Regions from separate parts of the Polaromonas sp. CG_23.6 genome, predicted to be linked through region 1. Evidence: predicted binding sites of a transcription regulator. Region 1 holds the regulator's gene; each other region holds the start of a gene.

Region 1 (7,355 bases):
GTCTCGGCCAACCCGACCGGCCCGCTGCATGTCGGCCATGGCCGCCAGGCGGCGCTGGGCGATGCCATTTGCAACCTTTATGCCACGCAGGGCGCCGATGTCTGGCGCGAGTTTTATTACAACGACGCCGGTGTGCAGATCCAGACCCTGGCCAACAGCACGCAGGCGCGCGCCAGGGGCATCCAGCCGGGCGATGCGCTGTGGCCCGAATCGGCTTACAACGGCGACTACATCGACGACATCGCGCAAGATTTCATGGCTGGCAAGACTGTCAGCGCCGACGATCGCGAATTCACTGCCTCGGGCGACGTCGACGACATCGACGCGATTCGCCAGTTCGCCGTGGCTTATTTGCGCCATGAGCAAGACCTGGACCTGAAGGCTTTTTCGGTCAGGTTCAACAACTATTACCTCGAATCGAGCCTTTACACCGAAGGGCGCGTCGAGTCCACCGTGGCACGCCTGAAGGACGCCGGCAAGACCTACGAGCAAGATGGCGCGCTCTGGCTCAAGTCCACCGACTACGGCGACGACAAGGACCGGGTCATGAAAAAGACCGACGGCACGTTCACCTACTTCGTGCCCGACGTGGCCTACCACCTGGCCAAATGGGAGCGCGGCTACAGCAAAGCAGTCAACATCCAGGGCATGGACCACCACGGCACCATCGCCCGGGTGCGTGCCGGCCTGCAGGCGGCCAACGCCGGCATTCCGCAGGGCTACCCCGACTACGTGCTGCACACCATGGTGCGCGTCGTGCGCAACGGCGAAGAGGTCAAGATCTCCAAGCGCGCCGGCAGCTACGTCACATTGCGCGACCTGATCGAGTGGACCAGTGCCGACGCGGTGCGCTTCTTTTTGCTCAGCCGCAAGCCTGACACCGAATACATCTTCGACATCGACCTGGCCCTGGCCAAGAACAACGAAAACCCGGTGTACTACGTGCAGTACGCGCATGCGCGCATCTGCTCGGTGCTGACCGCCTGGGGCGGCGACGAGGCCAGCCTGGCACAGGTCGATTTGTCGCCCCTGACCAGCCCGCAGGCCCAGGCGCTGATGCTGCTGCTGGCCAAATACCCCGACATGCTCAGCCATGCCGCCGACGGCTTTGCGCCGCACGACGTGGCGTTCTATCTGCGCGAACTGGCCGCCTGCTACCACAGCTACTACGACGCCGAACGGATTCTGGTCGACGACGAAGCCGTCAGGCTGGCACGCTTGGCACTGGTAGCGGCCACCGCGCAGGTGTTGCACAATGGCCTCGCAGTGCTGGGCGTCAGTGCCCCGCGCAAGATGTAATCGACTTGAAAACTTCACTCTTTAAAAGGCATCCAGCTCATATGCAAGTTACGGTCAAGTCGCGGGAATACGGTATGAAAAAGCAACGTGGTGGAACCCTGCTGGGTCTGGTGATCGGCGCGTTGGTCGGCCTGGGCATCGCGCTCACAGTGGCGGTGTACGTCACCAAGGTGCCGGTGCCCTTCCTGAACAAGAGCCCGATGTACACGCCGGACAGCGACGCCGCGGAAGCCCGCAAGAACAAGGACTGGAACCCCAACGCGCCACTGGCCGGGAAGAATCCGGCGCCGTCGGCCTCGGGCGAATTAAGCCCGCCAGCCGAACCCTCCACCGCCGGCAACTTGCCGGCCCCAGTGCTGACACCGGAAGACCCCAAAAAACCCGACCGCAGCGCGAAACCGCCGAGAACCGCGACGGCACCCACGACAGCGGCGTCTGCCCCGACAGCGGTTGCCAAACCATCCCGACCCGCGTCCGCCGACCCGCTGGGTGATCTGGCAAAGTCGCGTTCCGACGCCCCGGCCTTCAGTTCGGCGACTTCCGATCCTTTCAACTATTTCATTCAGGCTGGCGCCTACCGCACCCCGGAAGACGCCGAACAGCAGCGCGCCCGGCTGCTGCTGCTCGGCATGCAGGCAAAAGTCACCGAGCGCGAACAGGCCGGTCGCACCGTGTACCGGGTGCGTGTCGGACCGTTCGACAAAAAAGACGATGCCGACCGCGTCAAGGACCGGCTGGACAACAGTTCGATCGAAACGGCACTGGTCCGGGTACAGCGTTAAGTCCTAAATCCGGCAGCGGCTGAACTTTTCGGCCGTGCTGCATCCAACACTTGTCGATATTGACATCAGGAGAAAAAATCAATGCAACGTCGCGCGTTTTCAATTTCAGCTGTCTCGCTGGCTGCGGCTACCGGTATTTCCGCCCTGCCCTCGCTGGCACAAGCCCAGGCCAAGGCCTTTCAAAGCGGTTCTGACTACCTCACACTGGACAAGCCGGCCCCTACGGAAGCGCCCGCCGGAAAAGTCGAGGTGGTCGAATTCTTCTGGTACAACTGTCCGCATTGCAACGGCTTCGAGCCGATGTTCGACGCCTGGAGCAAAAAACAGGCCAAGGATGTGGCGGTGCGCCGCGTGCCCATCGCCTTCCGGCCTGATTTCGAGCCACAGCAACGCCTGTACTACGTGCTGGAAAGTCTGGGCAAGGTCGATGAGCTGCATAAAAAGGTGTTTATGGCGATCCACGTCGACAGGCAGCCGCTCAACACGGCCGACCAGATCAGCGCCTGGGTGGACAAGCAGGGCATTCCCAAGGCGAAGTTCATGGAGCTGTACAACTCGTTCTCCGTCACCACCAAGGCACGCAAAGCCACCCAGCTGCAGGACGCCTATGCGCTGGACGGCGTTCCCGCCCTGGGCATCAATGGCCGTTATTTCACCTCTGGCACGCAGGCCAAGACGCTGGAGCGCTCGCTGCAGGTTGCCGACGCCCTGATCGCCCAGTCGCGCCAGGCACCAGCTGCCGCCGCCAAGCCCTGAAGCACCGCGCCGCCGGGCCTTTTGGGGCTTCGCACACGGCCAGGGGCAACGGCTCCAGCCGTTTTCTTGCGCCTTGCTGCGCTCCAGTAGGCGCTGCAAGGTTTTGCCAGCCCTTGCATGGCTACAATGGCAAAACCCGCAGCTGCAAGATTCGTGCCTTATGAAACGCTCCTTTTTTTCTTTCCTCCTGATGGCTTTTCTTGCCACAGGCGTGGCGCTGCCTGTTGCAGCCGAAAAGGCCGACCGCGACAAACCGATGAATGCCGAGGCCGATGCCCTGCGCTATGACGACCTCAAGCAGACCAGCGTCTTCACCGGCAATGTCATCATCACCAAGGGAACGACCATCATCCGGGGCGCACAGGTCGATGTCAGCCAGGATCCGGAAGGCTACCAGCTGGCTGTGGCCACGGCAGCGCCGGGCAAGCTGGCGTATTACCGCAAGAAGCGCGACGGCGTCGATGAATACATCGAAGGCGAAGGCGAGCGCATCGAATACGACAGCCGTGCCGATCTGGTCAAGTTCATCGGGCGCGCCGTGGTCCGCCGCTTCAAGGGGGCAACGCTGAGCGACGAAACTTCCGGTGCGCTGATCGTGTACGACAACAACACCGACGTATTCACTGTCGATGCCGGTGCGAAAAACGCCAGCGCTGCCAATCCCGGTGGACGCGTCCGCGCCATGCTGTCGCCGCGCGGCACAGTGCCTGCCACCACCGCCCCGCCGCCCAGCGGACCAGCGCCCGTTTTACGCCCCAGCACCAGGCTGGGCACCATCAAAGCCCCGAAAGCGCCCTGAACCCATGAGTGCAACGATACAAACGGCGCCTGCGCGAGACGGCGCCGTGCGCCTTGACACGCCCAGCAGCCTGGTGGCGCAGGGACTGCGAAAATCCTACGGCAGCCGGCTGGTGGTGCAGGACGTGTCGCTGTCGGTGAAAAAAGGCGAGGTTGTCGGCCTGCTGGGCCCGAATGGCGCAGGCAAGACCACGTCGTTTTACATGATCGTCGGCTTGGTGCGCGCCGACGCCGGCCAGATTTCCATCGACGGCCAGCCGGTCGAGCACATGCCGATCCACCTGCGTGCGCGCCTGGGCCTGAGCTATCTGCCGCAGGAAGCGTCGATTTTCCGCAAGCTCAGCGTGCAGGAAAATGTGCGCGCCGTTCTGGAGCTGCAGCGCGATGCCGCTGGCAAGCCGCTGAGCCGCACCGAGCTCGAGTCGCGGCTCGATGCGCTGCTCAAGGACCTGCGCGTGAGCCATCTGCGCGACTCGCCGGCCTTGTCGCTGTCCGGCGGCGAGCGACGCCGCGTCGAGATTGCCCGCGCCTTGGCCACCCAGCCGCGCTTCATCCTGCTGGACGAGCCGTTTGCCGGCATCGACCCGATTGCCGTGATCGAGATCCAGCGCATCATCGGTTTTCTCAAGTCGCGCGGCATCGGCGTGCTGATCACCGACCACAACGTGCGCGAGACACTGGGCATTTGCGACCATGCCTACATCATCAGCGACGGCCATGTGCTGGCCAACGGCACGCCGGCCGAGATCGTGAGCAACACCGAAGTGCGCAGGGTCTACCTCGGCGAACACTTCAAAATGTGAGTATGGCCCCCACGCTTGTCACTTCGTGTACTGCGCTGCCCCCCCGGGGGGCCGCCCCGCCTGCAGTCCGGAAAAGCCGGTCCTGCGGCCGGTACTGGCACGGGCGGGAAGGCCATGCCGAAGCCATGCCAGCCCCCTCAGGGGGCAGCGAACCACGCGAAGCGGGGAGCGTGGGGGCTTTATGAAACAAGGGCTGTCCCTTCGCGTTTCACAACATCTGGCGCTCACGCCGCAACTGCAACAGTCCATCAGGCTGTTGCAACTCTCGACGCTGGAGCTGAGCCAGGAAGTCGAGCAGATGCTCGATGAAAATCCTTTTCTCGAACTGGCGGACGACAGTGCGCCGCGCGAGGAATTTGGCTTGGAGCACATCGACACCCCGGTCAGCCAGGACAGCCGTGAATTTGAGTCCGCTACGGATTCAATAGCTATCAACACAGACACAGCAAGCGCCAGCACCTCAAAAGAGTCTGAAACCACGGCAGAGGCCGGCACCGAGGCGGCGCTGGAGGAAAGCTGGGACGGCGATGGCTCGGTTGAGTCCTCGCCTGACGACAGCGAATGGGGCGGCGACGCGCCGGCGCGCAAGAACAACCTGGAGGACAGCGACGCCGAAGCGTCCGACCTGACCGGCGCGCACGAGTCGCTGCAAGACCATCTGCACCGGCAGGCGCTCGGCCTGCGCTTGTCCGAACTCGACCGCGCCGCCCTGCACTTCCTGATCGAGTCGCTCAATGACGATGGCTACCTGGAAGACAGTCTGGCGTCGCTGGCGGCCGGACTGGCCAGCGACCACCCGGAGCAGGCCGAAGAACTGGCGCAGCAGTTCGCCATCGCCCTGCAGCTGCTCCAGCACATGGAGCCCGCCGGCGTCGGCGCGCGCACCCTGGCCGAATGCCTGCGGCTGCAACTGCTCGAAAGCAAGAACAGCATCGAGTCGCGCGCCGCCCTGGCGATCTGCCAGCAGCCCATGGAACTGCTGGCCAAGCGCGATGTGAAACGCCTGTCGCTGCTGTGCAAGTGCCCGGAAGAGGTCATCAAGGGTGCGATTGGCCTGATCGCCCGGCTTGACCCCAAGCCGGGCCGGCGCTTTGCCAATGTCGAACGCAACCTGATCGTTCCCGACGTGCTGGTCGTCAAGGCCGGCCGGGGCTTCAAGGTCACGCTGAACAGCGACGTCATGCCCCGGCTTCGGGTCCATGACATCTACGCCAGTGCCTTGCGCCAGCATGGCGGCAAGGGCGGCGGCCCCGCGCTGCAGCAGCGGCTGCAGGAAGCGCGCTGGTTCATCAAGAACATCCAGCAGCGGTTCGACACCATCCTGCGCGTCAGCAACGCCATCGTCGAGCGGCAGAAAAACTTCTTCATCCACGGCGAACTCGCCATGCGGCCCTTGGTGCTGCGCGAAATCGCCGACGAGCTGGGCCTGCACGAATCGACCATTTCGCGCGTCACCACCGCCAAGTACATGGGCACGCCGTTTGGCACTTTCGAGCTGAAGTATTTCTTTGGCTCCGGGCTGGGCACCGAAAGCGGCGGCAATGCGTCCAGCACAGCGGTACGCGCGCTCATCAAGCAGTTCATAGCAATCGAAAGCCCGAAAAAGCCGCTCAGCGACAGCCAGATTTCAGAAATGCTCAAGGAACAAGGCATTGAATGCGCCCGCCGCACGGTGGCCAAGTACCGAGAAGCGCTGCGCATTGCGCCAACAAATTTGCGCAAAACCCTGTAGATGTCGCCCCCACGGTCGTTCGCTTCGCGTAACTCCCTGCCCCCCGAGGGGGCCGCTGCGCCTGCGGTCTGGCGAAGCCAGTCCCGCGGCCCCTGCTGGTGGGGGATGTGGCCCCCACGGTCGTTCGCTTCGCGTAACTCCCTGCCCCCCGAGGAAGCCGCTGCGCCTGCGGTCTGGCGAAGCCAGTTCCGCAGCCCCTGCTGGTGGGGGATGTGGCCCCCACGGTCGTTCGCTTCGCGTAACTCCCTGCCCCCCGAGGGGGCCGCTGCGCCTGCGGTCTGGCGAAGCCAGTCCCGCGGCCCCTGCTGGTGGGGGATGTGGCCCTCACGGTCGTTCGCTGCGCCTGCGGTCTGTTGAAGCCAGTTCCCGGACTCCCTGTTCAAATACTTTCTATCCGTTCGCCCTGATGTAGCCAGGGGCTCTCATCCAACCCCGCTGCGGCGCCGCACGTTGCGCCCGGCAAAGTGACCTAACTTATGAACCAACTCCAACTTTTCCTTCCCTGCGCCGCTGGTGTCGAGAACCTGCTGGCCGCCGAAGTCCAGCGCATCACCGGCATCGAAGGCAAGGCCTGGCGCGCCGGCGTGCAGCTTCAGGCTTCCTGGCGCGAAGCGCTGCAGCTCAACCTGCACAGCCGGCTGGCCCAGCGCGTGCTGATCGAGCTGCAGCATGGCCAGTACCGCAGCGAGCAGGACCTGTATAACGCTGCGGCCAGCGTCGCCTGGGAAGTCTGGTTCACGCCCGCGCAGACCTTCAAGGTCGAGATCACCGCCCAGCACAGCCCGCTGCAAAGCCTGAACTTTGCCGCGCTGAAGATCAAGGACGCGATTGCCGACCGCTTCCGGCACAAGTTCAATGACGTGCGCCCGAGCGTTGACACGCGCTGGCCCGACGTGCGCGTGTATGTCCACCTGACCACCGAAACAGTGACGATCTACATCGATACTTCGGGCGAGCCACTGTTCAAGCGCGGCTGGCGCGAGGACAAGGGCGATGCGCCGCTGAAGGAAACGCTGGCCGCCGCGATGATTGCCGCCAGCGGCTGGGACGCCCAGTGCAGGCAAGGCGTGCCGCTGTACGACCCGTGCTGCGGCTCGGGCACCATCGCCATCGAGGCAGCGCAAATCGCCTGCAACATCGCGCCGGGCATCAACCGCCGCTTTGCCTTCCAGAAATACCTGCCCT
Region 2 (7,355 bases), 1.2 Mb from region 1:
GCGGCGCGGTCGTGCGGCTTCGCGCATGTGGACTGGTCTCCGGCCGGCTTTCTGGGGGACGAGTTGCCCAGCGAAAAATACCCCAACGCCGCGCTGCTGAACAAGGCGCTGAAGGATGTCCGTTCGGGCGACGTGCTGTTGGCGCACCTGGGCATCTGGTCACGCCAGGACCCGTGGGCGCCCGCCGTGCTGGAGCCCTTGATCACTGGCCTGCAGGCGCAAGGCTTTTGCTTCAAGACGCTGCGCGAGCATCCGCAGTACCAGGCGTGGATTGAAACGCACTCGCCTGTTTTGACAACCCAGACGGGGAAATAACGGCGATGGACTGGTTGACTGGAATTTTCGCAAGTGTTCAGGGCTGGTTGTTCCAGACGCTGGTGCAGCCCGCACTCTTCGCGCTCGACATGGCCAGCCTGTTTGAAGACGCGTATGCAGCGACGGCCTGGTTCATGATGGGCGTCCTGCAGGTCACCGTCCTGCTGGCAGTGATCGGTCCGCTGCAGCGCTGGCGACCGGTCGAGGCCATGGACTCGCCCGCCGACCGGGCCAGTATCCGCATTGATGTGATGTACACGCTGATTCACCGGCTCGGGCTGTTCCGGCTGGCGCTTTTCTTCACGTTGGACCCGTGGTTTGATGCGGCCTTTGGCGCGCTGCGCACTGCCGGCTATGGCACCTTTCACTTGGACCAGCTGTGGCCCGGCGTGACCGACCAGCCCGTCGTGAGCCTGCTGATCTACCTGCTGGTGTTTGACTTTGTCGCCTACTGGACGCACCGTGGCCAGCATCAGCTGGACTGGTGGTGGCGGCTGCATTCGCTGCACCATTCGCAGCGGCAGATGACGATGTGGAGCGATAACCGTAACCACTTGCTCGACAGCATCCTGCTCGACACAGTAGTCGTGGTCATTGCGCAACTGATCGGCGTGGCGTCGGACCAGTTCATCCTGATCGTCGTGCTGACGCAATTGAGCGAAAGCTTTCAGCATGCCAACGTGCGGCTGTGGTTTGGCCGGATCGGTGAGCGGCTCTGGGTCAGCCCGCGCTTTCACCGGCTGCACCACAGCATCGGCCTGGGACATGAAGCCCCCACGCTCCCCACTGCGTGTGGTTCGCTGCCCCCCGGGGGGGCGCTGCGCCTGCGGCCCGGCAAAGCCGGTTCCGCGGCACCTGCTGGTGAAGACAATGCGTACGCTCCCAGACTCGGGGGGCACAATTTTGGCGTGCTCTTGCCGTGGTGGGACATGCTGTTCGGTACGGCCAATTTCGAGCATCGCTACGACCCCACCGGCGTGCGCGACCAGGTCGAGAAGCAGCGCGACTACGGCAGCGGTTTCTGGTCGCAGCAGTGGCTGGGCGTGAAGCGGTTGTTCGGGCGCGCATGAAGCTTTCATGAACACCATGCTGGATTCCTTCTGGCGGGCGGTGATGTACTGCCTGCATCCTCGCGTCATTGCGCTGTCGATCCTGCCCGTCATCATCATGGGCGTGCTGTCGCTGACGCTGGGCTACTTTTACTGGGAAGACGCATTGTTCGCGGTGCGCGCCAGCCTGGAAAGCTTCGAGCTGGTCAACGCCATGGTGCACTGGCTTGAAGGCATCGGGCTAGGCAGCCTGCGCCTGGTGCTGGCGCCGGCGCTGGTGCTGTTTCTGTCCATTCCGGTGATTGTCATCGTGACCCTGCTGCTGGTGGCGGTCTTCATGACGCCCAGCATGGTCGCACTGGTGGCAAGCCGGCGGTTTCCGCAGCTCGAGCGTAAAAAGGGCGGCTCGATGCTGGCCAGCATCGTCTGGTCGCTGGGCTCGACCTTGCTGGCCATCGTGGCGCTGGTGGCGACAGTCCCGCTGTGGCTGGTGCCGCCGCTGATTTTGATCCTGCCACCGCTGATCTGGGGCTGGCTCACTTATCGCGTGATGTCCTACGATGCCCTGGCCGACCATGCCAGCCTCGAAGAACGCGAGCAGTTGTTCCGCGAAAACCGCCTGCCCCTGCTCGGCATTGGCGTGCTCAGCGGCTACCTTGGTGCAGCGCCCAGCCTGCTCTGGGCGTCGGGTGCCATGTTCATCGCCATGGCGCCCATCGTGGTACCGCTGGCGATCTGGATTTACACCCTGGTATTTGCTTTTTCATCGCTCTGGTTTGCACATTACTGCCTGGCCGCGCTGGAACAGCTTCGCAAGAGAAATGCTACTACAGCACAGGCGCTGTCAGCACAAGCTGCTACCGAATTAATAGTTGACGAGTCGCATGCACGCAGCTTGCCACGCGCATCAGCTGGCGGCTTGCCGGATTCATCGACCCAACCCCAGGACCCTTTCGCATGACCCCTCAATTCGGACTCATCATCATTGGCGATGAAATTCTTTCAGGCAAGCGCAGCGACAAGCATTTGCCCAAAGTCATTGAACTGCTGGCCGCCAGAGGTTTGTCGCTGGCTTATGCCGAATACGTCGGCGATGACCCGGAGCGCATCACCGCAACGCTGGCGCGTGCCTTTGCCACCAGCCGCGCGACGGGCGATGTGGTGTTCTGCACCGGCGGCATCGGCGCTACGCCGGACGACCACACCCGCCAGTGCGCGGCTCGGGCGCTGGGCGTGGAACTGGCACTGCACCCCCAAGCCAAACAGCTGATCGAAGAACGCATACGTGACACCGCGAAAGAGCAGGGCGCCGCCTACGAGCCCGATCGTCATGACAACCTGCACCGCCTGAACATGGGCGTGTTCCCCCTCGGCGCCGAGATCATTCCCAATCCCTATAACAAGATTCCAGGTTTCAGCTGCTTCGTTGAGCCCCAGGATGGCGGCTTGTCCCCGGCAGGACCAACTGCATCAGCAGGCAGCGCGGAATTGGAGGCGCAGGCCAGCCAGCCCGGGCCGAAGGACCCGCTTTGCCGGAATGCATCCTCGGTGGGCAGCGAGTCACACGCAGTGGGCAAGCGTGGCGGCATCCACTTCTTTCCAGGGTTTCCCGTCATGGCATGGCCCATGCTGGAATGGGTGCTGGACCACCACTTTGCCGATCTGCATCAAACCTCGGGCGCGGTTGAAAAATCGGTCATCGTGATGGGGTCGATGGAAGCCACATTGACGCCGCTGATGCTCGCGATCGAAGCCGATCATGCCGGCGTCAAAGTGTTCAGTCTGCCCAGCGTTGACCATCCGCAATACGGCCGCCATATTGAACTTGGTGTCAAAGGTCCTGTAGAAGCGGTCAACCGTGCTTATCCCGCGTTGCTGGCAGGCCTGCACCAATTCAACCTGCAACTTGGCCCTGAATTGGTGCGTTAAGCACAATGTCGTCAAATCGATCCAGTAATTGCACACAAACGGTGCATTTTTGGTTTTTTTTCAAAACGGCTGTTTCAAAACAAGTCAATCACCATTCCATAGCGACAATAGTGTCGGCACAATAACGGGTTTAGCCAAAAATCCCGGCGTTCTCGGCTTTGGCACAAAAAGTGCATTCGAAAAAACCGAGACGAATTTTTAAACCACTACCTATCACAGGAGATTCTTGAATGGCAAAGACCGTCGCTGACGTCATGAACATGGTCAAGGAAAACGAAGTCAAGTTCGTTGACTTCCGTTTTACCGACACCCGGGGCAAACAGCACCACACCACGGTGCCCGTGTCTCATTTTGATGAGAATAAATTCACCGACGGCCATGCATTTGACGGTTCGTCCATCGCCGGCTGGAAGGGTATTGAAGCCTCGGACATGCAACTGATCCCCGATCCGAGTACGGCCAACATTGATCCGTTTTTTGAGGAAACGACGCTGATCATGACGTGCGACGTGATCGAACCGACGGACGGCAAGGCCTATGAGCGTGATCCTCGCTCCATCGCCAAGCGCGCAGAAGCCTATCTGAAGTCCACCGGCCTGGCCGACACCGCTTACTTCGGACCCGAGCCAGAATTTTTCATCTTCGACGGCGTGCGCTGGAGTACCGAGCCAAACCACAGCTTCTACGAGATCGAAGAATACGAAGCACCATGGAACACCGGCACCAAACTCGAAGGTGGCAACCGCGGGCACCGTCCCACTGTCAAAGGCGGCTACTTTCCCGTGCCTCCCGTGGACAGCACGCAGGACATGCGCGCTGAAATGTCCCTGATTCTTGAGTCGTTGGGCATTCCGGTCGAGGTGTTCCACCATGAAGTCGGCGGTGCTGGCCAAAACGAGATTGGCACGCGTTTCTCGACCCTAGTCGAGCGCGCTGACTGGACCATCCTGCAAAAGTATGTGGTGCACAACGTGGCCAATGCCTACGGCAAGACCGCCACCTTCATGCCCAAGCCCTACGCTGGCGACAACGGCTCTGGCATGCATGTGCACCAGTCGGTCTGGAAAGACGGCAAAAACCTGTTTGCTGGCGACGGCTACGCCGGCCTGAGCGACTTTGCGCTGCATTACATCGGCGGCATCATCAAGCATGCCAAAGCCCTGAATGCCATCACCAACCCCGGAACCAACAGCTACCGCCGCCTGGTGCCGCACTTCGAGGCTCCGGTCAAGCTGGCTTACTCAGCCAAGAACCGCTCGGCGTCGATCCGCATTCCCTACGTGGCCAATCCCAAGGGCCGCCGCGTCGAAGCACGCTTCCCCGATCCGCTGATGAACCCTTACCTGGGTTTTGCGGCCCTGCTGATGGCCGGCATGGATGGCGTGGAAAACAAAATCCACCCGGGCGAAGCCGCCACCAAGGACCTCTACCATCTGCCGCCAGAAGAAGACAAGCTGGTGCCTACCGTCTGCCATAGTCTGGACCAGGCGCTGGAAGAACTGGACAAGGACCGCGCATTCCTGACCAAGGGCGGTGTGTTCACCGACAGCATGCTCGATGCCTACATCGAATTGAAGATGGGCGAAGTCAACCGCACCCGCGTTGAAGTCTCCCCGGTCGAATTCGACATGTACTACTCGCTGTAAAAAGCGTCAATCCCACCTGCATCCCTGAAGCAGGCGGCCCGGTAAAAAGGATGGTTTGCGCCATCCTTTTTTCATGGCGGCATGGGTTTGACACTTGCATGATTTTGTATTCTTGACGCTTTGCAGCATACTCATTGCGTTTGCAGGCCAATGCGAGATCAGGCGCTAAGGCGCAGACAGTGCCGATGCACCGCAAGGCGAAGCAACAACCTGTCGGATTGATTTGAAATTGGAATCACAGGCAATTTCTGCATCCACCCTGCAACCAACTGCAAGCGCTTTTAGACGCTGTAATCCTTCCATGAAAATTCTCTGTTCCCTGTCCATTTTTTCCATGCTGCTAATCGGTGCAGGCCCCAACGCCTGGGCACAACAGATTTACCGCTGCGTTGGCGCCGGTGCCGGCGCGCCTGAATACATCAACAACGTCAAGGATGCGCAATCGCGCAACTGCACTGTGGTTTCCGGCGGCAATGTCACGGTGGTGCAGGGCACGCCAGTGCCGAAGGCGCCAGCGCGCGTGGCCACCACCCCTGCGCCGGCCAATTCGCGTGCGGACAGCAGCCCCGACCAGCGGGCGCGCGACAGCGATTCACGCATCATCCTGGAGTCGGAGCTCAGGAAATCTGAAGCCCGGCTGGCTGAACTGGAAAAGGAATACAAGAATGGCGAGCCCGACAAGCAAGGCATCGAGGGGCGCAACTACCAGCGTTACCTTGACCGTGTCAGTGACATGAAAGACAGCATTGCGCGCAGCCAGAGCGACATTGCCGGCCTGAAGCGCGAAATTTCCCGCTTGCCAGCGTCAAATTAAGCGGGATAGCGCCGCTTATGGATGAAAATAAGGCTTTTTGAAAAAGCCATCCATCCCCACCTTTTTGTCATCCTTCCCGGATTCGGGAACCCTGCGCTTCCAGGCCTTTGACCTGCTGGCTACCTTGGTTGCGGTGGTTCGCACCAACGGCTGCGTGGTGTTTGCCAATGCCGCGCTCGAAGACGCCCTGGGCACCTCGCGCCGCACTATCGAAGGCTCTCAGCTGCCTGAATGCTTCACCGAGCCACACATCCTCAAGCATGCGCTGGAAGGCGCCGGCAGCAATGAATTTGCCGCCCTGCGCTATGACGCCTGGCTGCGCCGCCTGAACCACGAGCCCATGCCGGTGCATGTCGTGGTGGCCCAGACCGACACACCCGGAGAAGCCATCGTGGAAATGCTGCCGCTGGAGCAGCAGGCCAAGCAGGACCGCGAAGAACGCCTGATTGACCAGGCGCAGGCCAACAAGGAGTTGATCCGCAACCTGGCGCACGAGATCAAGAACCCGCTGGGCGGCATTCGCGGCGCGGCGCAACTGTTGCAAATGGAAATCGGCAAGGACCTGACCGAATACACGCAGGTGATCATTCACGAAGCCGATCGTCTGCAGTCACTGGTGGACCGCCTGCTGGCCCCGCACCGCCGGCCGCACCTGGTGGGCGACGTGAACATCCACGAGGTTTGCGAGCGCGTGCGTTCGCTCATTCTGGTCGAGTTTCCCAAGGGCCTGCGGGTGGTGCGCGACTACGACACGTCGATTCCCGAATTTCGCGGAGACCGCGAGCAGCTGATTCAAGCCGTGCTGAACATTGCCCACAATGCGGCCCAGGAACTGGCGCAGCACATCACGGCAGGCAACGCCACCATCACTTTCAGGACGCGGGTGGCGCGGCAAATAACTTTTGGCAAGAAACGCTATCGACTGGCACTGGAATTGCATGTGATTGACAATGGGCCGGGTGTTCCGGACTCCATCAAAGACCGTATTTTCTATCCCCTGGTTTCAGGGCGTGAAGGCGGTTCGGGGCTGGGGCTGACACTGGCGCAAACCTTTGTCCAGCAACACCACGGCTTGATTGAGTGCGAAAGCCGGCCTGGCCACACAGACTTCAAGCTGCTGATACCACTGCCCTGAAGTCTGCTGTCTTTCATCAAAGATAACCACGCTCCAAGCAAAGGGACCCCCAAGCATGAAACCGATCTGGATTGTTGACGATGACCAGTCCATCCGGTTTGTTCTGGAAAAAGCGCTGCTGCGCGAAGGCCTGCCCACGCGCAGCTTCACCAATCCACGCGAAGTCCTGGCCGCCCTTGACGTTGCCACCGAAAGCGATGGACCGCAAATACTGGTCAGCGACATCCGAATGCCCGGCGGCTCGGGCCTGGACCTTCTGGAAAAAGTCAAGGCCAAACTGCCCGGCCTGCCGGTCATCATCATGACGGCCTTTTCCGACCTGGACAGCGCTGTGTCTGCCTTCCAGGGCGGGGCGTTCGAATACCTGCCCAAGCCGTTCGACCTGCACAAGGCCGTGGAGCTGATCCGCCGCGCTGTCGAGGAAAGCCAGCGCGAGGAAGTGGCCGAAGAGCGCATGGCCGCCGCGC
Region 3 (7,355 bases), 2.6 Mb from region 1:
AAAGAAATGCCCATGGCCGCTTCAGCCGAGATGGCTGAAGGCGAAATCCGAAAAGTGGACATGGACAACAAGAAAATCACCCTCAAGCACGGTGAGATCAAGAACCTGGACATGCCTGGAATGACCATGGTGTTTCAGGTCAAGGACGCGGCCCTGCTGGAAAAAGCGAAGGTCGGCGACAAGGTTCGCTTCAAGGCTGAAAAATCCGGTGGTGCGCTCGTGGTGACGGACATGCAGCCCGCCAAATAGCCATTCATCGCTTCATCTATCCAATCCAGGCCATGATGGGTCGGCCTTCAGCAGCCTGATGGGTCCCTCGACCAATGGCCAGGGGCAAGGACGGGCTATGCGCTTTAACCCATTTCGTTATACACAACTCCGGCAAAATTCTCCTCAAGAAAGATTTGAAGGAAAACGATGGGCTGGGCAGGCACTGAATTTGAGACGATAGACTTGGGCGATGAGCGGCGCAACAAGCGGGCCATCCGGCTGGTGGAGCGCTTGAGCGCCCAGCCCATGGCGAGCGTGCCGCAAGCCTGCGGGGACTGGGCCGACACCATGGCGGCGTACCGGTTCTTCGGCAACGAGGAAGTCGATTGGCGTGCGATTTTGGGCGCGCACACGGACTGCGCCAAGACGCGCATGGCCGGGCACGAGGTGGTGCTGTGCATTCAGGACACGACCGAGCTGGACTTCAACGGGCAGGAGGCCAGCGGCCTGGGGCCGCTGAGCTATGAAGCGCAGCGCGGCATGTACGCGCATCCGACCTACGCCGTGTCGACTTCGCGCGAACCGCTGGGCGTGCTCGACGCGTGGATGTGGGCACGCGAACCCAAAAACAAGGACGGCAGCCGCCCCGGCATCAAGGAGAGTGTGCGCTGGGTGGAAGGTTACGAGCGGCTGGCCGAAATGGCCGCCGAGTTGTCCGGCACCCGGTTGGTGTACCTGGCTGACCGCGAGGCCGACATCATGGAGTTGATGCGGCGCGCGTGCGCGCTGGGCACGCCTGTGGACTGGCTGCTGCGCTCCCAACACAACCGCACCATGTCCAGCGGCGACAAACTCTGGATCTCTGTGTTACAAAGCGAGCCTCTGGGCGAAATACGCTTTGTAATGGCCTCGCGCAAGGGCCAGCGCGCCCGTGAAGTGGTCCAGCAGGTGTGGGCGCAAATGCTCGAACTGCCCGATGGCAAAGGCCACTTTGTGCAGGCCAGTTGCATCGTGGCCAAGGAAATGCAGCCTGCCGCAGGCGACAAGCCTGTCGAGTGGCGGCTGCTGACCAATCTACCGGTGCAGAGCCTGGAGCAGGCCGCGCGCATGATTGACTGGTACCGGGCCCGCTGGGAAATCGAGATGTTCTTTCATGTCCTGAAGAACGGCTGCCGCATCGAGGCGCTGCAACTGGGAAGCATCGAGAAGATTGAGCGCGCGCTGGTGCTGTACATGGTGGTGGCCTGGCGTATCGCCCGGCTGATGCGGCTGGGGCGAAGTTGCCCGGACCTGGATGCCCAGTTGATGTTCGAGCCCGATGAGTGGAAAGCAGCCTACATCCTGAACAAGCAGAAGCTGCCAAGCAAGCCGCCCACGCTCAACGAGGTGGTGCGCTTGGTTGCCAGACTCGGTGGCTTTCTAGCGCGCACGGGTGATGGTGAGCCGGGCGTGAAAACCATCTGGTTGGGCATGCAGCGCATTCTGGACTTTGCCGCCGGCATCAGGTTCTCACGCGAGCTTCAGGCTCAGGGGACTTGTGTATAACGAAATGGCTTTAACCCTGGCCCGTTAGTCAATGCGGGTGCATTCGATAATCAGCGTCAAACCTTCGGCTATCACTGCTATAACCTGTAAATCCGGGCATGAATTGTGCGTCCGGTACAGTTTTTCAGTTTTCCGTCATGCGGCCCCGTCCGCGTTTTCGCTTATTCATCGAAAGGCACCCTCTCATGGCCATCCGTGTTGCGCTGCACCACAAAACCAGCTACCACTACGATCGCCTGGTCGCACTGTCACCACATGAGGTGCGCCTGCGGCCAGCGCCCCATGCGCGCACCCCGATTCTTTCGTATTCGTTGACCGTCACGCCGGAAGACCACTTCATCAACTGGCAGCAAGACCCGTACGGCAATTACATCGGCCGCTACGTGTTCCCTGAAAAATCAGACAAGCTCGAATTCACGGTCGATTTGGTGGCGGACATGACCGTCATCAATCCGTTTGATTTTTTCGTCGAAAAATATGCTGAATTTTTCCCGTTCAGTTATCCGGTTCAACTGGCCGCCGAACTCAGCCCCTACCTGAAGATCGACAAGCCCGGTGAGTTGCTGGTGGCCTGGGTGGCGGCGGCGCGGCGCGACCTGCTGAAGAAAAACCTGGCGACCAACGACTTCCTGGTGGCGGTGAACCAACGCCTGCAGGGCGACATTGCCTACTTGCTGCGGATGGAGCCGGGCGTTCAGACCCCTGAAGAAACGCTGCAAAAACGCTCGGGCTCCTGCCGCGACAGCGGGTGGCTGCTGGTGCAGATCATGCGCGAGATGGGTTTGGCTGCACGGTTCGTGTCGGGTTACCTGATCCAGCTGCGCGCCGACCAGGCCTCGCTGGATGGCCCGAGCGGAACCGAAGTCGATTTCACCGACCTGCATGCGTGGACCGAGGTGTATGTTCCCGGCGCCGGCTGGATCGGGCTGGACCCGACATCGGGCATGCTGGCCAGCGAAGGCCATATTCCGCTGGCCTGCACGGCCATGCCGTCATCGGCAGCGCCGGTGACCGGCTTTACCGACAAGGCCGAGGTGACGTTCTTCCATGAAATGACGATCACGCGCATTCATGAAGACCCGCGCGTCACCAAGCCGTACACCGAAGAAGATTGGCAAAAAATCAACCAGCTCGGCCAGCAGGTTGATGCCGACCTGAAGCGCCAGGATGTGCGCCTGACGCAGGGCGGTGAGCCGACTTTTGTGTCCATTGACGACATGGACGGCGCCGAATGGAACACCTTGGCGCATGGCGACAAGAAGCGTGAACTGGCCGGCCAGCTCATGCATCGCCTGAAAAATCACTTTGCGCCTGGCGGCATGCTGCATTACGGCCAGGGAAAATGGTACCCGGGCGAGCCACTGCCGCGCTGGGCCCTGAACATTTACTGGCGCATTGACGGCCAGCCGATGTGGCTTGATCCGACGCTGTTTTCGGACGAGGCCCGAGCCGACGGCTATGGCAGCGAAGAGGCCGAGCTTTTCAGCACCGAGTTGGTCAAGGCGCTGGGTTTGCCGGCCCACAGCCAGATTCCCGCTTATGAAGATGTGTTGCAGCAAGCGCGGCTGGAGCAAGGCCTGCCGGTCAACCTGGACCCACTGCAGGCTGACCTGAAAGCGCCCGAGCAGCGGCGACGCCTGGCGCGCCTGCTGGAAGACGGACTGGGCCAGGTCGTGGGCTATGTGCTGCCGCTCAAACCCAGGGACCTGGACCCAAGCATTGCACTGGGAACCGCCTGGCGCACGTCACCCTGGCCGCTCAAGCGCGAGCATCTTTACCTGACCGAGGGCGACTCGCCCCTGGGGCTGCGCCTGCCGCTGAATGCACTGCCCTGGGTGCAGCCCGACGAAAAAGAGCCTGAATTCGACGTCGATCCTTTTGCACCGCAGACACCACTCGATGCCGGCCGAAAGGAAAAACGGGGAACGGCCAAGGTGAAGAAGCCTGTGCTTGCCGACGAGCAGCCAGAGCCACGCGAAGTCATCCACACCGCGCTGTGCGTGCAGGTGCGGGGTGGCCGGCTGCATGTCTTCATGCCGCCGGTCAAACGCATCGAGGACTACCTGGCGCTGGTCACGTCGGTCGAGAACACGGCGGCCAAGCTCAAGCTCAAGCTGTGGATCGAAGGCTATCCGCCGCCGCGCGACCCGCGCATCAAGCTGCTCAGCGTCACGCCCGATCCGGGTGTTATCGAGGTAAACATCCACCCGGCGGCCAGTTGGAACGAGCTGGTCTACAACATGACCACGCTGTACGAAGAGGCCCGGCTGACGCGCCTGGGCACTGAAAAGTTCATGGTCGATGGCCGCCACACCGGCACCGGCGGCGGCAACCACGCCACGTTAGGGGGCGCGACCGCCGAAGACAGCCCGATGTTGCGCCGGCCCGACCTGCTGAAAAGCCTGATCACCTACTGGCAGAACCATCCGGCGCTGTCGTACCTGTTCTCGGGCACCTTCATCGGGCCGACCAGCCAGGCGCCGCGCGTTGATGAAGCACGCGACGACAATCTGTATGAACTGGCAATTGCCTTCCAGCAGATGGACAAGGTGCTGCCCACGATGCAGCCGGGCGACAAACCCTGGATGGTGGACCGGCTGCTGCGCAACCTGCTGGTCGACCTGACCGGCAATACCCATCGCTCGGAATTTTCCATCGACAAGCTGTACTCCCCTGACGGCCCGACCGGCCGGCTTGGACTGGTCGAATTCCGCGCTTTTGAAATGCCGCCGCATGAGCGAATGAGTCTGTTGCAGATGCTGCTGCTGCGCGCGCTGGTAGCGCGTTTCTGGCGCCAGCCCTACCAGGCCAAACTGGTTCACTGGGGCACTGCGCTGCATGACCGCTGGATGCTGCCGCATTTCGTGGCGCAGGACATCCGCGACGTCGTCAAGGATTTGCGTGCCTCGGGCTACGCCTTCGAAGAGCATTGGTTCGACCCGTTCATCGAATTCCGGTTTCCCCGCTTTGGTACCGTGGTGTATGAGGGCGTGGAGATGGAGCTGCGCCAGGCCATCGAGCCGTGGAATGTGCTGGGCGAGGAAATGACCGGCGGCGGCACGGCGCGCTATGTTGATTCGTCAGTCGAGCGCATGCAATTGCGGGTACGCGGACTGACCGACGGGCGCCATGTGATCGCCTGCAACGGGCGCATGCTGCCGCTGCATCCGACCGGCGTTCCAGGTGAGTATGTGGCGGGCGTGCGTTTTCGCGCCTGGAGCCCGTGGTCCGCCCTGCACCCGACCATCGGTGTGCAGGCGCCGCTGACCTTTGACCTGGTGGACACCTGGAGCGGCCGCGCCATTGGCGGCTGCACCTACCACGTCGTGCATCCGGGCGGACGCAGCGAGGAGCATTCGCCGATCAATGCCAATGCGGCCGAGGCACGCCGGTTTGCGCGCTTTTGGTCGCATGGTCATACACCTGGACCCATGAACGTGTATAAAGAAGAGTTGAACCCAGGCTTTCCCATGACGCTCGACTTGCGGTGGCAGCCTTATTGACTGTGTCCTTGCACGGTCACCCAACGCGGATGTCTCGCTTCTGGGCCATCCGCGTTTTTGCAAGAGAAATAACCCGATCCGATGTTGAATCAACTGCTTGCCGGTTATCCGGCTGCGCCAGATAGTTTTGATGAAATGCTGGAGGGCTCTGGCCAGCCACGCGCACACTGGCGCACCTTTCTGGACAGCATGGCACATGAAGCGCCTGATGTCATGCGCAAGCGCACCGAGTCGGTACAGCGACAGGTGCGTGAAAATGGGGTCACTTATAACGTCTATACCGACGACAAAGGTGTGCAACGCCCCTGGGACCTGAATGTCCTGCCGATGATCCTGCCGCATGGCGAGTGGGCAGGCATCGAAGCCGCGGTGATCCAGCGCGCCACGCTGATGAACCGGCTGCTGATCGATGTCTATGGCGAGCAAAAAATGCTGGCAGAAAGGCTGTTGCCGCCAGCGCTGATTCATGGACATGCGGGCTTCCTGCGGCCATGCCATGGCATGCAGCACAAGGACGGCGTCGCCCTGCACTTTTATGCCATCGACCTGGCTCGGGCGCCCAACGGCGGCTGGTGGGCCGTGGCCGACCGGACACAGGCACCCTCGGGCGCCGGGTATGCGCTGGAAAACCGGTCGGTCATCTCGCGGACCTTTCCTGACCTGCTGCGCGACTTGAACGTCCAGCACCTGGCGGGCTTTTTTGACACCCTGCGCGACAGCCTGGCCACCTGGGGGCGCCAGTGCGCCGCCAATGGCCATGGCATACCGCTGCGCGAAAGTGAAGCGCCGCTGATCGTTCTGCTGACACCCGGGCCGTACAACGAAACCTATTATGAGCAAGCCTACCTGGCACGTTATCTGGGGTTGCCACTGGTTGAGGGCAGCGACCTGACGGTGCGGGACGGCATCGTCTGGCACAAGACCCTGTCCGGCCTGCAGCGTGTGCATGTGGTGATGCGCCGGGTTGACGATGACTACTGCGACCCGCTTGAGCTTCGCGCCGATTCTGCGCTGGGTGTGGCCGGATTGACCGACGCCGCCCGGCGCGGCAATGTGCTCATCGCCAACAGCCTGGGATCGAGCCTGCTGGAGTCGGGTGCGCTGCTCGGCTTTCTGCCCTTGCTGTGCAAGCGTCTGCTGGGTGAGCCACTCAAGATGCCCTCCGTTGCCACTTGGTGGTGCGGCGAACCGGCTGCGCTGGAAGTGGTGATCAACCGGCTTGACCAGCTCATCATCAAGCCGAGCTTTCCCCAGCTCCGGGAATTTCCCGTCTTCGGCAAAGACCTGAAGGGAGAGGCGCGCGCAGCCTTCATCCATAAGCTGCGCGCCAACCCCAAGAACTACGTGGCGCAGGAACTGGTGCGGCTGTCCCAGGCGCCGGTACTGAATCCCGATGCGCCCGGCAGCTTGAGCGCCCGCGCCATCGGCCTTCGGGTGTATGCGTGCGCCACGCCGAATGGCTATGTCGTGATGCCCGGGGGACTGACCCGCGTGGCAACAGGCAGGGATGCGCGCATCATCACCATGCAGCGTGGCGGCGGCAGCAAGGACACCTGGATACAGGCCAGCCAGCATGTCGAGGTGCCCAGTCTGCGCAAACGCACCATCACGCACCAGGACCTGGTTCGCGACGACACGCATATTTCCAGCCGCGTGGCAGAAAATCTATTCTGGTTCGGCCGCAATGCCGAGCGTTGTGACAACACCGCCCGACTGCTTCGGGTTGCACTGAATTTCCTGTTCAGTGTGGGACCGACCAATCACGGCGACGAATGGCCGACCGTGGTGGCGCTGTGCACCTGGTTCGGCCTGATCGAGTCCACAGAAAACACGCCAGTTCAAAGTCAAACTCAGAACCAGACACAGGCCGGCAAGACGGCATCCTTTTTGAGCGACACCAAGATTGAGGCCGCACTGATGCTGGCAGTGGCGTCGCCCGACGTTCCGGGGCTGGCCAGGCAGCAGCAGCAGCTCTTCCAGAGTGCCGGCCAGTTGCGTGAACGCTTTTCCGTTGACAACTGGCGCGCCTTCAACCAGATGGTGCAAAGCGTGTCTGGTGCTGGCGTCCGGCTGTCCCAGTCGGAGGCGATGACCATT
Region 4 (7,355 bases), 520 kb from region 1:
AGCTCCGGTGCACCAAGCCACGCAGTCAATTGTGGCCATTGAGCCGGCTCAATATCCTTGGGGCGCGCTGTCCAGATATGGATACCGCCAGCTTCATCAATGCTCAAAGTTTCCTCTCAATTAGAAATTAATTGTAGGGAAGCTACATTGCGTTCACAACCATTTCAAATAGCCTCGGTCCTTACGACAACCGCAGCTGCGTAATATTTTCATAACAAAAAAAGACAGGCCTGAACAATTATTTTTTTGCTAAGTATTGCCTTTTGCGCAATAAAGCATTGGCTTGTTAGCTATAAAAATAGTAGCAAAAGAAGATTTTTTTGTAAACACTGATTGCCGGCAAGCTTTTGTGTTGATGGGTAACCCGGGCTCCGGAAAACCGCTGCGGTGTTGTCCCTGAAAAAGTGATTTCAGCAAGAGAGGCGTTTTTTTGAGAGTGTTTGCAAGCAAGAAAATAAATTTTATTTTCTTGCTTAAATTACTAAAAATAACTCCATTGATGAGTTTTGATCATGCTTCAAACTTGACTAAAAGCCGGGATTCCTGATCCTGGAGCCTTGTGCTTCAGTGCGCTGCCTTCAGGACGCGTCGATATTGCACCGCCTCGGCGACATGCGTGACCTGCACTGTTTTGGCACTGGCCAGGTCGGCAATGGTGCGCGCCACCTTCAGGCAGCGGTGAATGCCCCGGCCCGACCAGCCCAGCCGCGTTGCTGCCACATTGAGGAACCTGGCAGCAGCCGGGTCCAGCTGGCACTGGACGTCGATGGCCTGGCCTTCGAGCGCCTGGTTGGCGCTGCCCTGCCGGTCCATTGCGCGGTCCCGGGCCTTGACCACCCGACTGCGCACGGCCTCGGTGAATTCGCCCGGCGGCGCGTTCACCAGTTCATCGGCGGTAAGGCTGCCGACCTCCACATGCAGGTCGATCCGGTCAAGCAGCGGTCCGCTGAGCTTGCCCTGGTAGCGTGCAATGCCTTCGGGCGAGCAGCGGCAGGCGCGCAGGCTGGAGCCCAGGTAGCCGCAGGGGCAGGGGTTCATCGCGGCAATCAGTTGAAAGCGCGCCGGGAATTCCGCGCGCTGCGCAGCACGCGAAATCGTGATGTGGCCCGACTCCAGGGGTTCGCGCAGTGCCTCGAGCGCGGCACGGGGAAACTCCGGAAGTTCGTCAAGGAACAGCACGCCCCGGTGCGCCAGCGAGATTTCACCCGGGCGCGGTGGCGAGCCGCCGCCCACCAGCGCCACCGCGCTGGCCGTGTGGTGCGGCGCGCAGGTCGGCCGCACGGCCCAGTGGTCCAGCGTGAAGCGCCCGCCCAGCGAGGCGACAGCGGCGGTTTCCAGCGCTTCGTCGGTGGTCATGGCGGGCAGCAGGCCGGCAAAGCGCTGCGCCAGCATGGACTTACCCGAACCCGGCGCGCCCACCATCAAGATGCTGTGTCCGCCGGCCGCCGCGATTTCCAGTGCCCGGCGGGCGGCGGCCTGTCCCTTGACATCGGCCAGGTCGGGATAGGCGGGCTGCCGCGAAGGCGCGCTTGAAGCTGCGCGCGTCCAGCCGTCGCTTGCTTCGGGAACGGCATCGCCCGGCAAGAACTGCCTGACCACGTCAAGCAGATGCTGCGCGCGGTAGACCTCGGCCTGCGGCACCAGCGCGGCTTCCTGCGCGCTGCCTTCTGGCAGCACCAGCCGGGGCAGGGGTTGCGGCGCGCCGTGCGGCGGCCGGGCAATCGCCAGACTCATGGCCAGGGAGCCGCGTACCGGCCGCAGATCACCGCCCAGCGACAGCTCACCGGCAAACTCATAGCCCGCCAGCTTGCGCGCATCGATCTGGCCGCTGGCAGCCAATATGCCGAGTGCAATCGGCAAATCGAACCGGCCCGAGTCCTTGGGCAGGTCGGCGGGCGCCAGGTTCACCGTGATGCGCTTGTTGCCCGGAAACTCCAGCCCGGCATTCTGGATGGCCGAGCGCACCCGCTCGCGCGCCTCCTTGACCTCGGTATCGGCCAGTCCGACCAGTGTGAAACTCGGCAGGCCGTTGGCCAGGTGCACTTCAACGCACACCGGACGCGCTTCAAGTCCCAACAAGGCACGGCTGTGCACTAAAGACAGGCTCATTCGGTTGCTTTCTTATTTATGCATCAAAGTTGTGCGCATTGGACGCATCAAAACGGTGCGTAACATCTTGTAATCCTCTAGCGTAACCGGTAGCGGTTGCAATCGGCCAAGTGCTTGCAGGCGAGGAAAAAAGTAGCTGGCACGGTCCCTGCTAAAGCAATTCATCCATTTTTTAAAAATCCCGGAGTTGTCATGAATCCAATCACTGTTCCCCTGGCTTGTTGCATGTCTTTGATGCTGTCCGGCGCCGCCTTTGCCCAAAGCGCCGCACCTACCGAGCCTGCTGCATCGCCGTTGTCATTCAACCTCGCGCTGGCCAGCAACTACAAATTCCGGGGACAGGACCAGGATCAGTCGAAGACCAAGGCTTTCAAGCCTGCCCTGCAAGGCGGTGTGGATTACGCATTTGACAGCGGTTTTTACCTTGGCAACTGGAACTCGACGGTGAACTGGACCAAGTACCTGCCGTCAAACCCGAGCAACCACATTGAAATCGATATTTACGGCGGTTATAAATTCAATGCCGGGCCGCTGGCCATGGATGTCGGCGCCCTGACCTATCTCTACCCCGGCGCCAGCGGCGCCAACACGACCGAGGTTTACCTGGGGGCCGGTTACGGACCGGTCAGTGCCAAGTATTCGCATACGGTTTCCAAGGGCTATTTCGGCATTGGCAAGGAATTCCTGATCGGCGATGGACGCGGGACCGGCTATTTCAACCTGGCCTATGCCCAGGAACTCCTGCCCAAAGTCACCCTGAAGGCTTCCCTGGGCTTTACCAACTTCAAGAGCGGCGTGAATTCGGCCAGCCTGCCTGACTACATGGACTACAGCGTGGGCGCCAGCTATGACCTGGGCAATGGCCTGGCCTTGTCGGGCGCGCTGGTGGGCGCGGACAAGAAGTCGAGCTATGTCTATCCTGCCGTGGTGGACACCAGCGGCCGCTCCATCAATAAAAACACGCTGGTCGTGATGCTTACAAAAACCTTGTAGAGCGGCGGGATCTGTTGCCGCCCCGTTATTCATCCTGGAGGAAAACTGAAATGAAACTTGTCACTGCCATCATCAAACCGTTCAAATTGGACGAGGTGCGCGAAGCCCTCTCAGGCATGGGTGTGCAAGGCATCACCGTGACCGAAGTCAAGGGCTTTGGCCGTCAGAAGGGCCATACCGAGCTGTACCGGGGCGCCGAGTATGTTGTCGATTTCCTGCCCAAGGTGAAGATCGAGGCAGCCGTGTCCGAGGATCTGGTGGAACGCGTGATCGAAGCCATAGAGACCTCGGCGCGCACCGGCAAGATCGGCGATGGCAAGGTTTTCGTGTACGACCTTGAGCAGGTCGTGCGCATCCGTACCGGCGAAACCGGCAATGACGCACTCTAACGTCTCCCTCCTGAAATAAAAGAGAACCATTGCCATGAAAAAATTGATTGCTTCCCTGCTACTCGGACTGAGCTTGCTCGGCACCGGCGCTTTCGCTCTGGCGCAAACCCCGGCAGAAACGCCTGCCGCTGCTGCCTCCTCCTCCGTATCCGCGGCTCCCGCCACAACCACTGCCATGGCTGCACCAGCGGCTGCCGCAGTGGCTCCTGCCGCCGCAGCAGCCCCGGTGCCCAACAAGGGCGACACCGCCTGGATGATGGTCTCGACCATTCTGGTGATCCTGATGGTCGTGCCCGGCCTGGCGCTGTTTTATGGCGGCCTGGTGCGCAGCAAGAACATGCTGTCGGTGCTGATGCAGGTCATGGTGACGTTCTCCCTGATCGTCGTGCTGTGGTTCATCTACGGCTACAGCCTGGCGTTCACCGAGGGCAATGCCTTCATCGGCGGCTTTGACCGGTTGTTCATGAAAGGCATCTGGGACAACGTCGCCGGCACTTTTGCCAATGGCGCGACCTTCAGCAAGGGTGTGGTAATTCCTGAAATCGTGTTCGCCGCCTTCCAGGCCACCTTTGCCGGCATCACCTGCTGCCTGATCGTCGGTGCCTTTGCCGAGCGCATCAAGTTCTCCGCCGTGCTGCTGTTCATGGTCATCTGGTTCACCTTCAGCTACGCGCCGATGGCCCACATGGTCTGGTTCTGGATGGGCCCTGACGCCTACACCAGCCCGGATGTGGTGGACGCCATGACCAGCAAGGCCGGCTATATCTGGCAGTCGGGCGCGCTGGACTTTGCCGGCGGCACCGTGGTGCACATCAATGCGGCCGTGGCCGGTCTGGTCGGCGCCTTCATGGTGGGCAAACGAATTGGCTACGGCAAGGAAGCCATGGCACCGCACAGCCTGACATTGACCATGGTCGGTGCTTCGCTGCTGTGGGTGGGCTGGTTCGGTTTCAACGCCGGCTCGGCGCTGGAAGCCAATGGCTTTGCCGCCCTGGCCTTCATCAACACCCTGGGCGCCACCGCTGCTGCGGTGCTGGCCTGGTGCCTCGGTGAAGCGCTGATGCGCGGCAAGGCGTCGATGCTGGGCGCTGCCTCCGGTGCCGTGGCCGGCCTCGTGGCCATCACCCCTGCCGCCGGCAACGTCGGCATCGGCGGTGGTCTGGTGATTGGTTTTATCGCCGGTTTTGCCTGCCTCTGGGGCGTGCATGGGCTGAAAAAGCTGTTGGGCGCTGACGACTCGCTTGACGTGTTCGGCGTGCATGGCGTCGGCGGCATCGTCGGCGCGCTGCTGACCGGCGTGTTCAATTCGCCCGCCCTGGGCGGCCCCGGCTTTGTCGCCGACTGGGTGACGGCTACCGGCATCACTGCCGCCGACTACTCGATCGTCTCGCAAGTGTGGATCCAGGCCAAGGCCGTGCTGATCACGGTGGTGTGGTCGGGTGTCGTGTCTTTCATCGCCTACAAGGTCGTTGACCTGACCATCGGCCTGCGCGTCAACGAAGAAGACGAGCGCGAAGGGCTGGACATCACCTCGCACGGCGAAACTGCCTACAACCGTTAAAGATTGCTTGGGTTGAGAAGCTGACAGAAGTCTCCTTGAGAAGTTTGGCCCGCTGGCATCTCGCCAGCGGGCTTTTTTTTGCCGCTAAAGTCGCAGTTCGTGGCGAACCCCTTCGCTGTACCACACGCGTCCAAGGAGAGCAACATGCCCTGGCAAATCGCCATTTCACAGCCCAGCGAACTGGGCGAATCGCCGTTCTGGCACCCCGACGAGCAGCGTCTGTACTGGGTGGACATTCCCGCCCGGCAGGTCTGCCGGTCAACAGGCTCGGACGGCAGCGTCGAGCGCTGGACGCTGCCGTCCGAGCCCGGCTGCATCGCGCCGGCCCGCAGCAATGGCCAGAGCGCGGGCCTGGTCATCGCCCTGCGCGACGGCATCTACCGCGCCCGGCAGTGGGGGGGTGATCTGGTGCTGCTCGCGCCTGCGCAGCACGACCCGGCCACCACGCGCTTCAATGACGGCAAGGCCGATCCGCTGGGCCGCTTCTGGGCCGGCACGATTTACGAACCGCGCGATGCGGCCCGGGCGCAGCTTTTCTGCCTGGACGCCCGGGGTGGCCGCACGCCTTTCCTCGATGTCAAGGCGGCCGATGCCACCACGGCCAACGGCCTGGCCTGGTCGCCCGACGCGGCCACGTTGTACTGGGCCGACACGCCGAGCCATGCGGTTCGCGCCTGGGACTGGGATGGCGCCAGCAACACCCTCAGCCGCGAGCGCGTGTTCCGTGCATGGCCCGGCAAACCCGAAGGCTGGCAGCCGGGCAGTCCGGGTTATGGCGGCCGCCCCGACGGCGCGGCGGTCGATGCCGAAGGCAACTATTACGTCGCCATGTATGAAGGCGGGCGGCTGCTCAAGCTATCGCCCGCCGGCGAGCTGCTGGCCGAGTTCGGCGTGCCTGCGCAATGCCCGACCATGCCCTGCTTTGGCGGCGCCGACCGCAAGACGCTTTACCTCGCGACCGCACGGCACAACCGCCCGGCCGGCGAACTGCAGCAGTGGCCCGCTTCGGGCTGCGTGCTGTCGATGCCGGTCGAGGTGCCGGGGCTGCCGGTGAATTTCTTCATGGATTGACGGCCAATCCTTTGTTTATTGATAAAAACAGGCATTTGCGCACGCCAGTAAAGAATATGCAGCTATTTTATTGATAGCGTTCATTGAGATGATGTGACTCTCGCAGGCGACAGCCGCCAGCCTGCGAAAAAACCGCACACGCCGCATTCAAAAAAATCAAACCTCCTGAACGTCATGCACGCGTACCATTCCAGCCATGAATGCAGACACCGACATGACGACTTTGATGGCCACGCGCATTCGCGACGCGGCAAAGGCAGGCACGCCCTTGCGCATCCGTGGCGGCGGCAGCAAGGACTTTTACGGCCAAACGCTCAGCGGCGACGTGCTCGACATGGCCGATTATTCGGGCGTTATCAGCTATGAGCCGAGCGAGCTGGTCGTCACTGTGCGCGGGGGCACCCCGCTGGCCGAACTGGAGGCGCTGCTGGCCGAACAAGGCCAGTGCCTGCCGTTCGAGCCGCCGCACTTCGGCCCGCATGCCACGGTCGGCGGCATGGTCGCCAGCGGCCTGAGCGGCCCGGCCCGTGCCAGCAGCGGCGCGGTGCGCGACTACCTGCTGGGCGTGGTGCTGCTCAACGGCAAAGGCGAATGCCTGACCTTCGGCGGCCAGGTCATGAAAAACGTCGCCGGCTACGACGTCTCGCGCCTGATGGCCGGCACGCTGGGCACGCTGGGCGTGCTGCTGGAGTTGTCGCTCAAGGTGCTGCCGGTGGTTCCCGGCGAAGCCACGCTGATGTGCAGCGGCTTGAGCCAGCAAAAGGCGCTGAACCTGCTCAACCGCTGGGGAGGCCAGCCGCTGCCGCTCAACGCCAGCTGCTGGGTGCACGATGCAAGCGCTGCACCGGCACAGGACTTCTTGTTTGTTCGCCTGCGCGGTGCCCTGGCCGCCGTCGAGGCCGCGTGCCCGCGCATGGTGGCCGATGTGCAGGCGGCCGGTGGCCAGGCGGTGCCCATGGACAACGCGCAAGCCAGCGCCGACTGGATGGCCTGCCGCGAGCAAACCCTGCCGTTTTTCGCGCAGCCGCCTTCGCCTGATGCCTGCCTGTGGCGTCTGAGCGTGCCGCAGACCGCGCCGGCGATGGATTTGCCCTATGCCTCCCTGGTTGAATGGCACGGCGGCCTGCGCTGGCTCTGGGCGCCGGCGTCTGCGGCTGCGCAGCTGCGCCAGCTGGCCGCGCAGGCGGGCGGCCATGCCACCTTGTTCAGGCGCGCTGCCCTGATGCCGGAAA

Evidence for each region. Region 1 encodes sigma-54, which starts transcription at its own class of promoters, with help from an activator protein. Its sites were predicted from a motif close to TGGCANGNAANCTGCTTT; they were not measured.
Region 2: the regulator sigma-54 is predicted to act here: its motif matches at 3,453-3,470, upstream of glnA (type I glutamate--ammonia ligase).
Region 3: the regulator sigma-54 is predicted to act here: its motif matches at 1,850-1,867, upstream of H4V98_RS16665 (transglutaminase family protein).
Region 4: the regulator sigma-54 is predicted to act here: its motif matches at 2,247-2,264, upstream of H4V98_RS02005 (TorF family putative porin).

The regions. Positions count from the first base shown of each region.
Region 1 is NZ_JARXUY010000001.1:907,698-915,052, reverse strand. It holds gene argS (arginine--tRNA ligase) at 1-1,299, shown strand, start outside; gene H4V98_RS04335 (SPOR domain-containing protein) at 1,374-2,081, shown strand; gene H4V98_RS04330 (thiol:disulfide interchange protein DsbA/DsbL) at 2,163-2,837, shown strand; gene lptA (lipopolysaccharide transport periplasmic protein LptA) at 2,998-3,636, shown strand; gene lptB (LPS export ABC transporter ATP-binding protein) at 3,641-4,438, shown strand; gene H4V98_RS04315 (RNA polymerase factor sigma-54) at 4,620-6,170, shown strand; gene H4V98_RS04310 (THUMP domain-containing protein) at 6,647-7,355, shown strand, end outside.
Region 2 is NZ_JARXUY010000001.1:2,062,314-2,069,668, forward strand. It holds gene H4V98_RS09780 (polysaccharide deacetylase family protein) at 1-315, shown strand, start outside; gene H4V98_RS09785 (sterol desaturase family protein) at 321-1,385, shown strand; gene H4V98_RS09790 (EI24 domain-containing protein) at 1,393-2,325, shown strand; gene H4V98_RS09795 (molybdopterin-binding protein) at 2,322-3,293, shown strand; gene glnA (type I glutamate--ammonia ligase) at 3,524-4,939, shown strand; gene H4V98_RS09805 (hypothetical protein) at 5,241-5,753, shown strand; gene glnL (nitrogen regulation protein NR(II)) at 5,818-6,888, shown strand; gene ntrC (nitrogen regulation protein NR(I)) at 6,944-7,355, shown strand, end outside.
Region 3 is NZ_JARXUY010000001.1:3,511,737-3,519,091, forward strand. It holds gene H4V98_RS16655 (copper-binding protein) at 1-249, shown strand, start outside; gene H4V98_RS16660 (IS4 family transposase) at 418-1,755, shown strand; gene H4V98_RS16665 (transglutaminase family protein) at 1,941-5,258, shown strand; gene H4V98_RS16670 (circularly permuted type 2 ATP-grasp protein) at 5,340-7,355, shown strand, end outside.
Region 4 is NZ_JARXUY010000001.1:389,810-397,164, reverse strand. It holds gene H4V98_RS02010 (YifB family Mg chelatase-like AAA ATPase) at 565-2,109, opposite strand; gene H4V98_RS02005 (TorF family putative porin) at 2,335-3,102, shown strand; gene glnK (P-II family nitrogen regulator) at 3,153-3,491, shown strand; gene amt (ammonium transporter) at 3,526-5,052, shown strand; gene H4V98_RS01990 (SMP-30/gluconolactonase/LRE family protein) at 5,197-6,123, shown strand; gene glcE (glycolate oxidase subunit GlcE) at 6,320-7,355, shown strand, end outside.